2 regions of the Azospirillum sp. VT-I1 genome follow, and region 1 is predicted to be linked to the other one. Evidence: predicted binding sites of a transcription regulator. Region 1 holds the regulator's gene; the other holds the start of a gene.

What was found. Region 1 encodes LexA, which represses DNA repair genes until DNA is damaged. Its sites were predicted from a motif close to ATGTTCTANTTTGGTTC; they were not measured.
Region 2: a site for LexA is predicted at 4,014-4,030, ahead of AB8P05_RS07750 (ImuA family protein). Genes of this name have one in related genera too.

Annotation. Positions count from the first base shown of each region.
Region 1 covers NZ_CP168800.1:510,663-516,484, forward strand. Annotated here, with positions in the region: gene trpD (anthranilate phosphoribosyltransferase) at 1-425, shown strand, start outside; gene trpC (indole-3-glycerol phosphate synthase TrpC) at 425-1,228, shown strand; gene AB8P05_RS02410 (GNAT family N-acetyltransferase) at 1,233-1,706, shown strand; gene moaC (cyclic pyranopterin monophosphate synthase MoaC) at 1,703-2,203, shown strand; gene AB8P05_RS02420 (molybdopterin molybdotransferase MoeA) at 2,208-3,437, shown strand; gene lexA (transcriptional repressor LexA) at 3,649-4,371, shown strand; gene AB8P05_RS02430 (CTP synthase) at 4,459-5,822, opposite strand, start outside.
Region 2 covers NZ_CP168800.1:1,607,066-1,612,887, forward strand. Annotated here, with positions in the region: gene AB8P05_RS07725 (methyl-accepting chemotaxis protein) at 1-561, shown strand, start outside; gene AB8P05_RS07730 (hypothetical protein) at 674-865, shown strand; gene AB8P05_RS07735 (tyrosine phosphatase family protein) at 903-1,481, opposite strand; gene AB8P05_RS07740 (DTW domain-containing protein) at 1,818-2,468, opposite strand; gene AB8P05_RS07745 (hypothetical protein) at 2,900-3,082, shown strand; gene AB8P05_RS07750 (ImuA family protein) at 3,090-3,989, opposite strand; gene AB8P05_RS07755 (SH3 domain-containing protein) at 4,101-4,541, opposite strand; gene hemN (oxygen-independent coproporphyrinogen III oxidase) at 4,902-5,822, opposite strand, start outside.

The DNA.
Region 1 (5,822 bases):
GGGTGGAGCCGTTGGCCCATGTGCTGAAGCGGCTGGGCTCGGAAACGGCCTGGGTGGTCCACGGCTCCGACGGGCTGGACGAGATCACCACCACCGGCCCCACCACCGTCGCCCAGTTGAAGGACGGCGAGGTGACGGTGTTCGAGGTGACGCCGGAGGATGCCGGCCTGCCCCGCGCCCGGATCGAGGACCTGAAGGGCGGTGACGCCCAGGTCAACGCCGAGGCGATCCACGCCCTGTTCGACGGGGTGCGCAGCCCCTACCGCGACATCGTTCTGCTGAACGCCGCCGCCGCCCTGCATGTGGCCGGCAAGGCCGCGACGCTGAAGGAGGGTGTCGCCATGGCCGCCGACGCCATCGACAGCGGCGGCGCCCGCGACCGCCTGCGCCGGCTGGTCGCCATCACCAACGAGGCGGTGGCCTGATGAGCGACGTTCTTACCCGCATCAACGACGACAAGCGCGCGCTGGTCGCCTCCCGCAAGGCCGCCCGCCCCTTGTCGGAGGTGGAGGCCGCCGCCAGGGCCGCCAACGAGACCAACCCGCCGCGCGGCTTCATCAGGGCGCTGAGCGCCGCGGTCGAGGCCGGCCGCTACGGCCTGATCGCCGAGATCAAGAAGGCCAGCCCGTCCAAGGGCCTGATCCGCGCCGACTTCGATCCCCCGGCGCTCGCCCGTGCCTATCGCGAGGGTGGGGCGAGCTGCCTGTCGGTTCTGACCGACGAGCCCTATTTCCAAGGCAAGGACGAATATCTGGTCGCCGCCCGCGCCGCGGTGGATCTGCCGGTGCTGCGCAAGGATTTCATGGTCGATCCCTATCAGATCGTGGAGGCCCGCGCGCTGGGTGCCGACTGCATCCTCATCATCATGGCCTCGCTGTCCGATGCCCAGGCGGCGGAGATCGAGGATGCCGCCATCGCCCAAGGGCTGGACGTGCTGGTCGAGGTGCATGACCGCGCCGAGCTGGACCGCGCGCTGCTGTTGAAGACGCCGCTGCTGGGCGTCAACAACCGCAACCTCAAGACGCTGGCGGTTGACATCGCGACGACGGAGGAACTGGCGGCCAACGTGCCGGCCGACCGCATGCTGGTCGCCGAAAGCGGGCTCTACACCCCCGCCGATCTGGCGCGCATGGCGAAGGTCGGGGCGCGCTGCTTCCTGGTCGGCGAATCGCTGATGCGGCAGGCCGATGTGACCGCCGCGACCCGCGCCCTGCTGGCTCCGGTCTGAACCGATGACCGAGATCGCCATAGCCGCGGAAAGCCCGCGCCAGGACGCCGTGATCGCGCTGGTCGCCGCGCTGGACCGCTATCTGCTGGAGCTTTATCCGGCCGATACCTGCCACCTGCTCGACATCGGGGAGTTGGAGGCGCCGGACGTCCGCTTCTTCGTCGCCCGCAAGGACGGCGTTCCGGTCGGCTGCGCGGCGCTCCGCGTCGATCCGGCCGGCTATGGCGAGGTGAAGCGCATGTATGTCGATCCCGCCGCCCGCGGCCACCGCATCGGTGACCGGCTGCTCGCCCGGCTGGAGGAGCAGGCGCGGGCGGAGGGGCTGACCGCCCTGCTGCTCGAATCCGGCATCCATCAGCACGAGGCGCTGGCGCTCTACCGCAAGGCCGGCTTCACCGAGCGCGGCCCCTATGCCTGCTACGAAGAGAACGGCGTCAGCGTCTTCATGGAAAAACCCCTGCGGGAGACCGTCGCATGAGCGGCTTCACCCATTTCGACGCCGAGGGCAAAGCGGTGATGGTCGACGTGTCCGACAAGGCGGACACCGAACGCACCGCCACCGCCGCGGCCACCGTGCTGATGCAGACGGAAACGCTGGCTCTCATCATGCAGGGCGGGGTGAAGAAGGGCGACGTGCTGTCGGTCGCCCGGCTGGCCGGCATCATGGGGGCCAAGCGCACGCCGGATCTGATCCCGCTGTGCCACCCGCTGATGCTGACCTCGGTCAAGGTCGACCTCACCTGCGATCCGGCGCGCAACGCGGTGGACGTGACCGCCACCTGCAAGCTGAAGGGCCAAACCGGCGTGGAGATGGAGGCGCTGACCGCCGTCACCGTCGCCGCGCTGACCGTGTACGACATGTGCAAGGCGGTGGACCGCGGCATGACCATCACCGACGTGCGCCTGCTGCACAAGGCCGGCGGCAAGAGCGGCGAATGGGGCGCTGCCGCCGGCGTTCCGCTGGCCGGAGCCTGACGCCATGATCTCCGTCGCAGAGGCGCGCGCCCGCATCCTGTCGGCCTTCGCCCCTCTGCCGGCGGAGACGGTCGCCCTGCCCGACGCGCTCGGCCGCGTGCTGGCCGAACCGGTCATCGCCCGGCTGACCCAGCCGCCCTTCCACGCCGCCGCGATGGATGGCTGGGCCGTGCGCGCCGCCGACATCGCCGCCGCGACCGCCGAGACCCCCATCCCGCTGCGCCGCATCGGCGAATCCTCCGCCGGCCATGCCTTCGGCGGCAGCGTCGGCCCCGGCGAGGCTGTGCGCATCTTCACCGGCGCGCCCCTGCCCGATGGTGCCGACGCCGTGGTGATGCAGGAGGATTGCAACGCCGACGATACGACGGTCCGGATCGGCCGGGCCGTCGCCGCCGGCCGCTTCGTCCGTCAGGCCGGCTTCGACTTCGCCCATGGGCAGGAGCTTCTGCCGAAGGGCCGCCGCCTGACCGCCCGCGACATCGCCCTGGCCGCCGGCGGCAACGTGCCCTGGCTGTCGGTCCACCGCCGGCCGCGCATCGCCATCCTCGCCACCGGCGACGAGATCGCCCTGCCCGGCGACCCGCTGGGGCCGAGCCAGATCGTCAGCACAAATGCGCTAGGCCTCTGCGCACTGGTGACAGCCCAGGGCGGGCTCGCCCACAATCTCGGCGTCGCCAAGGACACGGCCGACAGTGTGGCCGCCTTGGCGAAGGGGGCCGCCGGCTGTGACATGCTGGTCACCACCGGCGGTGCGGCCCATGGCGATTACGACCTCGTGCGCGACGTGCTGGCCGACCGCGGCGTGGCGCTGGAGGTGCAGACGGTGGCGATGCGACCGGGCAAGGCGCTGATGTTCGGCCGGGCCGGTGGGGTGCCGCTGCTGGGCCTGCCCGGCAACCCGGTATCCACCGGCGTCACCGCCGTCCTGTTCCTGCGCCCGGTCCTGCGTCTGCTGCAGGGGCTGCCGCCGGAGGACGACCGGCCGCCGCTGCGCGCCCGGCTGACCACCGCGCTGAAGGCGAACGACCGGCGCGAGGAGTTTCTGCGCGCCACCCTCGCCGCCGGCGCCGACGGCGTCCTGACCGTCACGCCCTTTGCCCGGCAGGACAGCGCCATCACCTCGCTCTACGCCCAGGCCGACTGCCTGATCCCGCGCCCGCCCAACGCCGATCCGGAACCGGCCGGCGCCATGGTGAGCGTGCTTCTCCTGACCGATGGTGCGCTCAGCATCTGACCGCCGCCAAACCAGTCAAGTCTCCGGTCCAAATCATCGGATTCAACAATGAACAGCAGCCCGAAAACTGCTGCATGCTGTTTCGAATGTTCCATTCACCTTCGAAATCGGGTCGATGGGGGACTTGACGCGCGGCAGGAACCAAACTAGAACATGGAGCAACGTTTAGTTTTTGTTCCATCTTCAGTCTGGCCACGGCCGGGAGGCATCCATGCTCACGCGCAAGCAGCACGAATTGCTGCTGTTCATCCACGAACGGCTTGGCCAGGGCGGGGTTTCGCCGTCGTTCGACGAGATGAAGGACGCCCTGGGGCTGAAGTCCAAGTCGGGCATCCACCGTCTCATCACGGGGCTCGAGGAACGCGGCTTCATCCGCCGCCTGCCCCACCGCGCCCGCGCGCTGGAGGTTCTGCGCCTGCCCGAGGGGCTGGACGCCGCCCGCTCTCGCACGGCGCCCAAGCCGAAATTCCAGCCCAACGTCATCAAGGGCGACTTCGCCTTCGCCGGCCGCGACACCGCTCCCCCTGCCCCGACCCCGGCGGCTGCCAACGAGACGGTGCAGTTGCCGCTGTACGGGCGCATCGCCGCCGGCACGCCGATCGAGGCCCTGCGCGACAACAGCGCCTTCGTGGATATTCCTGCCTCGATGCTGACCAGCGGCGACCATTACGCGCTGGAGGTCTCCGGCGACTCGATGATCGAGGCCGGTATTCTCGACCATGACACCATCATCATCCAGCGCTGCGACGCCGCTGAAAACGGCACCATCGTCGTCGCTCTGGTCGACGAGGGCGAGGTGACGCTGAAGCGTCTGCGCCGCAAGGGCAACACCATCGCCCTGGAACCCGCCAACGCCGCCTATGAAACCCGCATCTTCGGCGCCGACCGTGTCCGTGTGCAGGGCAAGCTGGTCGGCCTGGTCCGGAAGTACTGACCAGTTGCGTCGGTCAGCCTCCACCCTCGCCTTTCCCGCAATGCCGGGGAAGGTAAGGGTGGGGGCTGACGTCGCCCCCCACGCTCCTCAGACGAGCCGGCTCTGGTCGATGGCCGCCTTGATGAAGGCGGTGAACAGCGGATGGGGCTCGAACGGCTTGGACTTCAGTTCCGGGTGGAACTGTACGCCGATGAACCAGGGATGGTCGGGAATCTCGACGATCTCCGGCAGTTCCCCGTCCGGCGACAGGCCGCTGAACCGCATGCCGCAGCGCTCCAGACGCTCCTTGTAGTACACGTTCACCTCATAGCGGTGACGGTGCCGTTCGGAGATGTCGGTGGTGCCGTAGACCTCGGCGACCTTGCTGCCTTCCTGCAGCTTGGCCGGATAGGCGCCCAGCCGCATCGTGCCGCCCAGGTCGCCGGCCTCGCCGCGGCGCTCCAGCGTGTTGCCGCGCATCCACTCCGTCATCAGGCCGACGACCGGGTTGCCCGGCTTGCCCAGCTCGGTGGAGCCGGCATCCTCAATCTTCGCCATGTTGCGGGCGGCTTCGATCACCGCCATCTGCATGCCGAAGCAGATGCCGAAATAGGGCACCTTGCGCTCGCGAGCGAACTTGGCCGCCCGGATCTTGCCTTCCGTCCCGCGCGAGCCGAAGCCGCCCGGCACCAGGATGCCGTGGACGTTCTCCAGACGCTTCACCGCCGCGTCGTCATCCTCGAAGATCTCCGAATCGATCCAGTCGAGGTTGACCTTGACGTTGTTGGCGATGCCGCCGTGGGTCAGCGCCTCGGCCAGCGACTTGTAGCTGTCGAGCAGGCTGATGTACTTGCCGACCACCGCGATGGTGACCTCGCCCTGCGGCTTGCGCACCCGCTCCATGATGCGGGTCCAGCGCGACAGGTCCGGCTCCTTGTCGGTCGGCAGGCCGAAATAGCTCAGGACCTGGGTGTCGAAGCCTTCCTCGTGGTAGCTGATCGGCACCTGATAGATCGAATCGACGTCCAGCGCCGCGATCACCCGCTCCGGACGGATGTTGCAGAACAGCGCGATCTTCTTGCGCTCGTTCTCCGGAATCGGACGGTCGGCGCGGCACAGCAGGATGTTGGCCTGGATGCCGACGCTCAGCAGCTCCTTCACCGAATGCTGGGTCGGCTTGGTCTTCAGCTCGCCGGCGGTCGGGATGTAGGGCAGCAGGGTCAGGTGGATGTAGAGGACGTTCTCCTGCCCGACCTCGTTGCCGAACTGGCGGATCGCCTCCAGGAAGGGCAGCGACTCGATGTCGCCCACCGTGCCGCCGATCTCGATCAGGACGAAATCCTCATCCGTCGCGTCGGCACGGATGAACTCCTTGATCTCGTCGGTGATGTGCGGAATGACCTGGACGGTCCCGCCCAGATAGTCGCCGCGCCGCTCCTTGGCGATCACGGTGGAATAGATGCGGCCGGTGG
Region 2 (5,822 bases), 1.1 Mb from region 1:
ATCCTGGACAGCGATGCCCAGGTGAAGGACGGCGTCGATCTGGTCAGCAAGGCCGGCGACGCGCTGCAGGGCATCGTGTCGGGCGTGCAGCAGGTGGCGACCCTGATCGCCGAGATGGCCTCGGCCTCGGCCGAGCAGGCGACGGCGCTGGACGAGATCAACTCGACCGTCGCCAACATGGACGAGATGACCCAGAAGAACGCCGCCCTGGTGGAGGAGACCACCGCCGCCGCCCAGGCGATGAGCGGTCAGGCCGGCGACCTGAAGGCGCTGGTCGGCTTCTTCAAGTTCGATCAGGCCGTCGGTTCCGGCTATGCTGTGGCCCCCCATGCCATGACCGGCACCTACGCCGCCCCGGCCACCACGACCACCCGCCGCTCCCCGGCCCCGACGCGGGGCGCCGCCAAGCCGGCGGCGAAGCCCGCCGCCCGCGGCACCGGCGGCGGCCAGCCCGCATCCAGGCCAGCGGCCCGCACCGACGCCCCGGCGCGCGGCACCGCGACCGCGGTCCCGGTGCTGAAGCACAGCGTCAGCGACGACGACGACTGGAAGGAGTTCTGAGCGGAGAGGGTCCGCCGGCCTTTGCGCTAAAAGCCTGAATTAACGAATCGGTGGGAATTGCGTGCTGCAATTCCCGCCGATTTCTTTTGCGCTCTCGTCCCTGGAGGACTCCATGTCCCGCCGCCCCATCAGGCACCGCCTTCTCCCCCTCGCCGCCCTGTTGCTGCTCAGCGGTCCGCTGGCCGGCTGCGGCGCCGTCACCGGCGTGGCCAGCGGTGCCGCGAGCCTCGCCGGCACCGCCGTGGACATCGCCGGCACGGTGGCCGAAACCTCGGTGGACGTGGTGACCTCGCCGTTGCGGTGAGGGGAGGTGGAGTAGCAGGCGGTCGGCCTTACGCGTCTCAGTCGATCAAATCCTCGACTTCGCGGATGCGGCCGTTGTCGATCATGAACTGGACCAGTTCGGGGCGCTGCTTGCCCAGTGTGAAATGGCGCCGGCGGACGGCGGCGACCAGTTCGCCCCGGCGGCCGAGGATGTCGTCGGCGAATTCGATCATGCGCAGGTTGGGCCAGGTCTGGGCGCGGATGGCGACCACGGCGGCGACGGCATCGACGGCCGGGCGGTCGGGCTGGGCCTGGGCCAGGATCATGGTCAGGGCGGCGGTGGAACGCGACACGCCGGCATGGCAGTGGACCAGCAGATGGCGGCAGTCCACCGGTTCGGCCAGAAGGTCGCGGCCGAAGGCCAGGATGCGCTCCACGTCGGAGCGTTCGGGCGCGATCTGGCCGCGGGTCGGCTCGATGATGTCGTGGAAGCGCAGCTCCAGCCGCTCATGCTCGCCGTAATCGCCGAAGTCGCTCGGCTCCGTCATTTCGGGGTCGAGGATGGACAGCACATGGCTGACCTTGCCGCCGCCGAAATTGCACAGCTCGCTGAGACCGCAGACGGTCAGGCCGAAGGGAACGAAATCGCTGGCCATCATTCTCTCGTTCGATTGCGGATGAAGGGGGAAACGCGGGGCCGGGGGCCGCATTTGGCACCCCGCGCCGCGCCCCCGTCAACCCGGCAACCGTTCGTATGCGGGCCTTGGCCCCGACGGCTTCGCTCAGAGCACGTTGAACAGGTACAGCAGGATGATGATCGGGATCGGAATGCCGACCAGCCACAGCAGGATGCCTCGCATGGTGCGTCTCCTTCCTTCGGTCTGATGGATGTCGCGGCCGGGCAGGTCCCGGCCCTCTCATCCATCATCAACAGCCCAGGTGCCGGTTCGTTGCACCGGTGCAATCGATCGAAGGAGATGCGCCGAAGGAGATCAGCCCTCCCCGCCCCCGTCGCTTCCATCCGCCTCGCCGCCATCCGCGGTGCCGCCGGCATCGTCGCGCGGGGGCTGCGCCGGGCGCGGGCGGGGCTGGCGCAGCTTCTTCAGCAGCAGCGAGAAGGGCTTCAGCGCGGTGTCCAGGATCGCCTGATCACCCTCCAGCCGCGACAGCAGGAAGGCGCCGGCCTCCAGGGTGGAGACGCTGTCGCGCCGCGGCTCCTTGCGCGCCTGCCCATAGAGCGAGCGGAACTGCGGGTTCAGCACGATGCGGCGGCATTTCAGCAGCCAGGCATTGCGCCACCACAGGGTCTTGGCCTGGCTCCAGGTGCCGTCCAGGACGATGACGCCCTCCAGATCCTCCAGGATCTCGGCGCTGTCGCGCAGCGGCTGGCCGTTCTTGTCGACCACCGCCACCTCGGCCCGCGGGGCGCCGCCCTCCTTCACCGGGCCGAGATACAGGACGCCCCAGCGCTTGGGATCGACCTCCCGCCCCAGGATGCGCTTCAGCCCCGGCCAGCTCAGCCCGACCTTCACCATCGAATTGGCGAACTGCAGATGGGCGATCTGGGCGGTGCCGAGATTCTCCCGCTTCTCCTGCGGGTGCTGCAGGATCAGCAGGAACACGCCGTTGTCGATCGGCTGCACTGCCTCGCAAATGCACAGGTGATTAGGTTTTAGGCAGGTCGGGCAAGACTCGGGTGCGGGGGCGCTGTGCATGGGAGGTACGCATTCCTTGAAGGGGATTGGCCGCGAATATGGGTTGGAACGGCGCGGAAGGGAACACATCTCACTCGCTGAGCGGCGGCTGCCGGCCGAACGGGGGGCGCCGCCACGGCATGTACGACAGATCCCCCCGACCATATCCCGTGTCATACCGGTTCATGTGGGTTCAAAGTGGCTTCGTATAAACCGTTTGTAGAGACTTAGTCGTGTGTCATGGAACTCGTGTGACGCGCTTAACAGCTGGCCTGGAACTTGCGTAGCTATCATCCAGGCAAACAGGACGACGGGTGGGCCAGGACCGGCCTTGTCAGGCTGATCCGCGGTGCCATCCGGCGCTCAGAAGGAGACCTGCCATGCTGCCCGCCCACCTTGCCGACCGCCTGCTGAAGCAGCGCCGCGATGCCGACAGCGCGGAATTCGCCCGCCAGCTGCCGCTCTACGCGCCGCTGGACGCCGACGATCCCCGCTGGATGACCGAGCCGGACGACTCGGAGCAGGCCGCCCGCCGCGAACCCGACTGGGCGACCAACTACTGACCGGCACTCACCGGCCGGCCGCAGCCGGGCGGTGATCCGACAAGCGGCTTTCCCGGCCTGACTGTCGGGTGTCGGACATCTGCCACGGACTGCCGGCCTTGAGATCTCCGGCGTCGGGTTTCCCAGCGGCGCGCCAACCCTCCTCTTCGCGGAGGCCATCCTCCTCACGGACGAGGGTCCAGCGGCCCGGACGGCCGCCGCGGCAGCGTTCCAGCGCGACGGACCAGCACGGCGCCCCCAATCCCGGCAGCCCTCCGGCCGGGCGTGGAGCCGCATCCTCCTCCTCATCCCGGCTGGGTGCCGCATCCAGCCGCCAGCGGGTCACCGCGGCGCTGAGCCCCTCCGGCCGATGCGCATTCCTGCGGCCCGGCACGCCTGCGCCCAGGTCCAGCAGGAAGCCGGTTACCCCCGACGATTCGGCGGCCAGCTGCAGCCGCCGGCTGGCGGTGAGGTCCAGCCCCTCCAGCTCCCCCAGCACCGCCGACAGGGCGGAGCAGCGCAGCGCCTCCTCCATCGCCCACAGCGCATCGACCGCCCGCACCGCCCGCACCGCCACCAGCCGGTCCGGCGTCAGCCCATAGGCCGCCAGCCCCGGCGCATAGAGGTCGCGCCCGCGCAGGATCCACAATGCCGGCGCCTTCGGCGTCGCCAGCCGGCCCAGCAGCGTGGCGGCGAAGCCGGTGCCCGCCCCCGGATCCTCCGCCGCCACCGCATGCAGGCAGCCCAGCGGCAGGCCGCCGTCGGGCAGATGCGCGTCGATCGCCTCCACCCCGAAGGGCAGCATCCGCCCTCCCTCCCCGCCCGCCCCTTCGATCCGCCGAATGCGCGCGCGCAGGTCGGCCAGCACGCCGGCACGGTCGCGCGGCGCAGGGTCCGCGGGCATGGAAGGGGATGGCAGGCTGGACATGACTCGGCTCCGCTCGACAGGCATATGTTCCTGATATGTTCTATCACGGAGCCTTGTCGAGTGGGAGTCTGCGACTCCAGTCTTGTCCTGTGACCGGATGTGCCGGACGGGTCAGTTGGCGATGGGGGTGGCGCCGATCTTGCCGCGCGGTGCCGCCTTGATGGTCGGGCCGGCATTGTCGACGGGCTTTTCCAGGGTGGTGGAGGTGCCGCGGCTGCCGCGCGGGGTGTTGCCCTTCAGGCTCAGCAGGTGCAGCCGGACATAGGCGGTGGAGCCGCCGGCCTTCACCGCCACCCAGTCGCTGTTGCGCACCCGGCCCAGCGTGCTGACCGCCTGCCCGGCGCCCAGCGTGGCGACGACGCCCGACCCGGCGGCGGGCTGCGCATAGACCGGGGTCGATCTGTCTACCTGCCACTCCCCATACATCGGCTCCAGCCCGGCCCCGGTGTCGGGCGCGGTGCGCACGGTCGGCGGGTTGGGGATGCGCTGGTACGGCATGCAGCCGGGAACCGTCAGCGTGACCAGGGCCACAATCAGCGGAAGGGTACGCACGCGCCGGATCATCGCTCACCTTGGACGGGGGCAGAGTGAAGGCAGGAAGGCAATCGGCCTTCGGCGCGACCATACAGGAGACGGGGGCCCCTTCGCCACCGCAGCGCAACCGGGGACGCTATGCGCTTTTTGGGGCGGCCGGACACGGAGCCGTAGCCGGAGCGCAGGAGTTCACCCCCGGCCCACGTATCTCGACAACAGGCACCGCAACGACACCGGCCGGACGGGCATGTCGTGGAGCGGACTTGGACACAGGGCATCCACGAGGTTGCCGCGTAGACGTGTGGGTTCGGATGCGCGGCACGGGAAAAGGCGGTCGGCGGGTGGCGCCGGCCGCCTTTTCTTTCTGAAGCGCGTTTGTCAGACCGCCCGGCTGTGCCGCCCGGCCCCCTTGGACAGGTGGGTGTCGAAGCGGGCGGCGACGATGCGCATCAGGGGACGGGCGCTCTCCGGCACATGGACGCGACGCCCCTCCACCACCGCGACGCCGTCGGCGACCAGATCGGCCATGCCCTCCAGCTCGGCGTCGAAGGCGGATTCGGCCAACCCGTGGGCACGGGCGATGGCGGCGGTGTCGACCGACAGGTCGCACATCAGCCGCATGATCAGGTCGCGCCGCACCTTGTCGTCCGTGGTCAGCGCGATGCCCTTGCCGGTGGGCAGGCGGCCTTCCTCGATGGCGGTGGCGTAATGGTCGAAGGGCACGGCGTTCTGCACATAACCCTGCGGCAGCGCGCCGATGGAGGAGGAGCCGAAGCCCAGCAGAATCTCGGCGTCGTCGGTGGTGTAGCCCTGGAAGTTGCGGCCCAGCCGCCCCTCCTCCTGCTGCACCGCCAGCTCGTCGCCGGGGCGGGCGAAATGGTCGAGACCGATGGCGCTGTAGCCGGCGGCGGCCAGCGTGTCGCCAATGGCGGCGAACTGCTCCCACCGGCCGAGCGAATCGGCCAGCACCGATTCGTCGATCTTCTTCTGGTGGGTCTTCATCCACGGCACATGGGCGTAGCCGAAGACCGACAGCCGGTCGGGCGCCATCTCCAGCGCGATCCGGGCGGAGCGGGTGACGCTCTCCACCGACTGGTGCGGCAGGCCGTACATCAGGTCGAGGTTGACGCTGGCGATGCCGGCCTGCTTCAGCCAGGCCAGCGCCTGCTCGGTCACGGCGCGCGGCTGGACGCGGTTGATCGCCTCCTGCACCGTCCCGTCGAAATCCTGCACGCCCAGCGAGGCGCGGTTGACGCCGGAACGGCCCAGCGCCGCCGCCATCTCCGCCGTCAGGGTGCG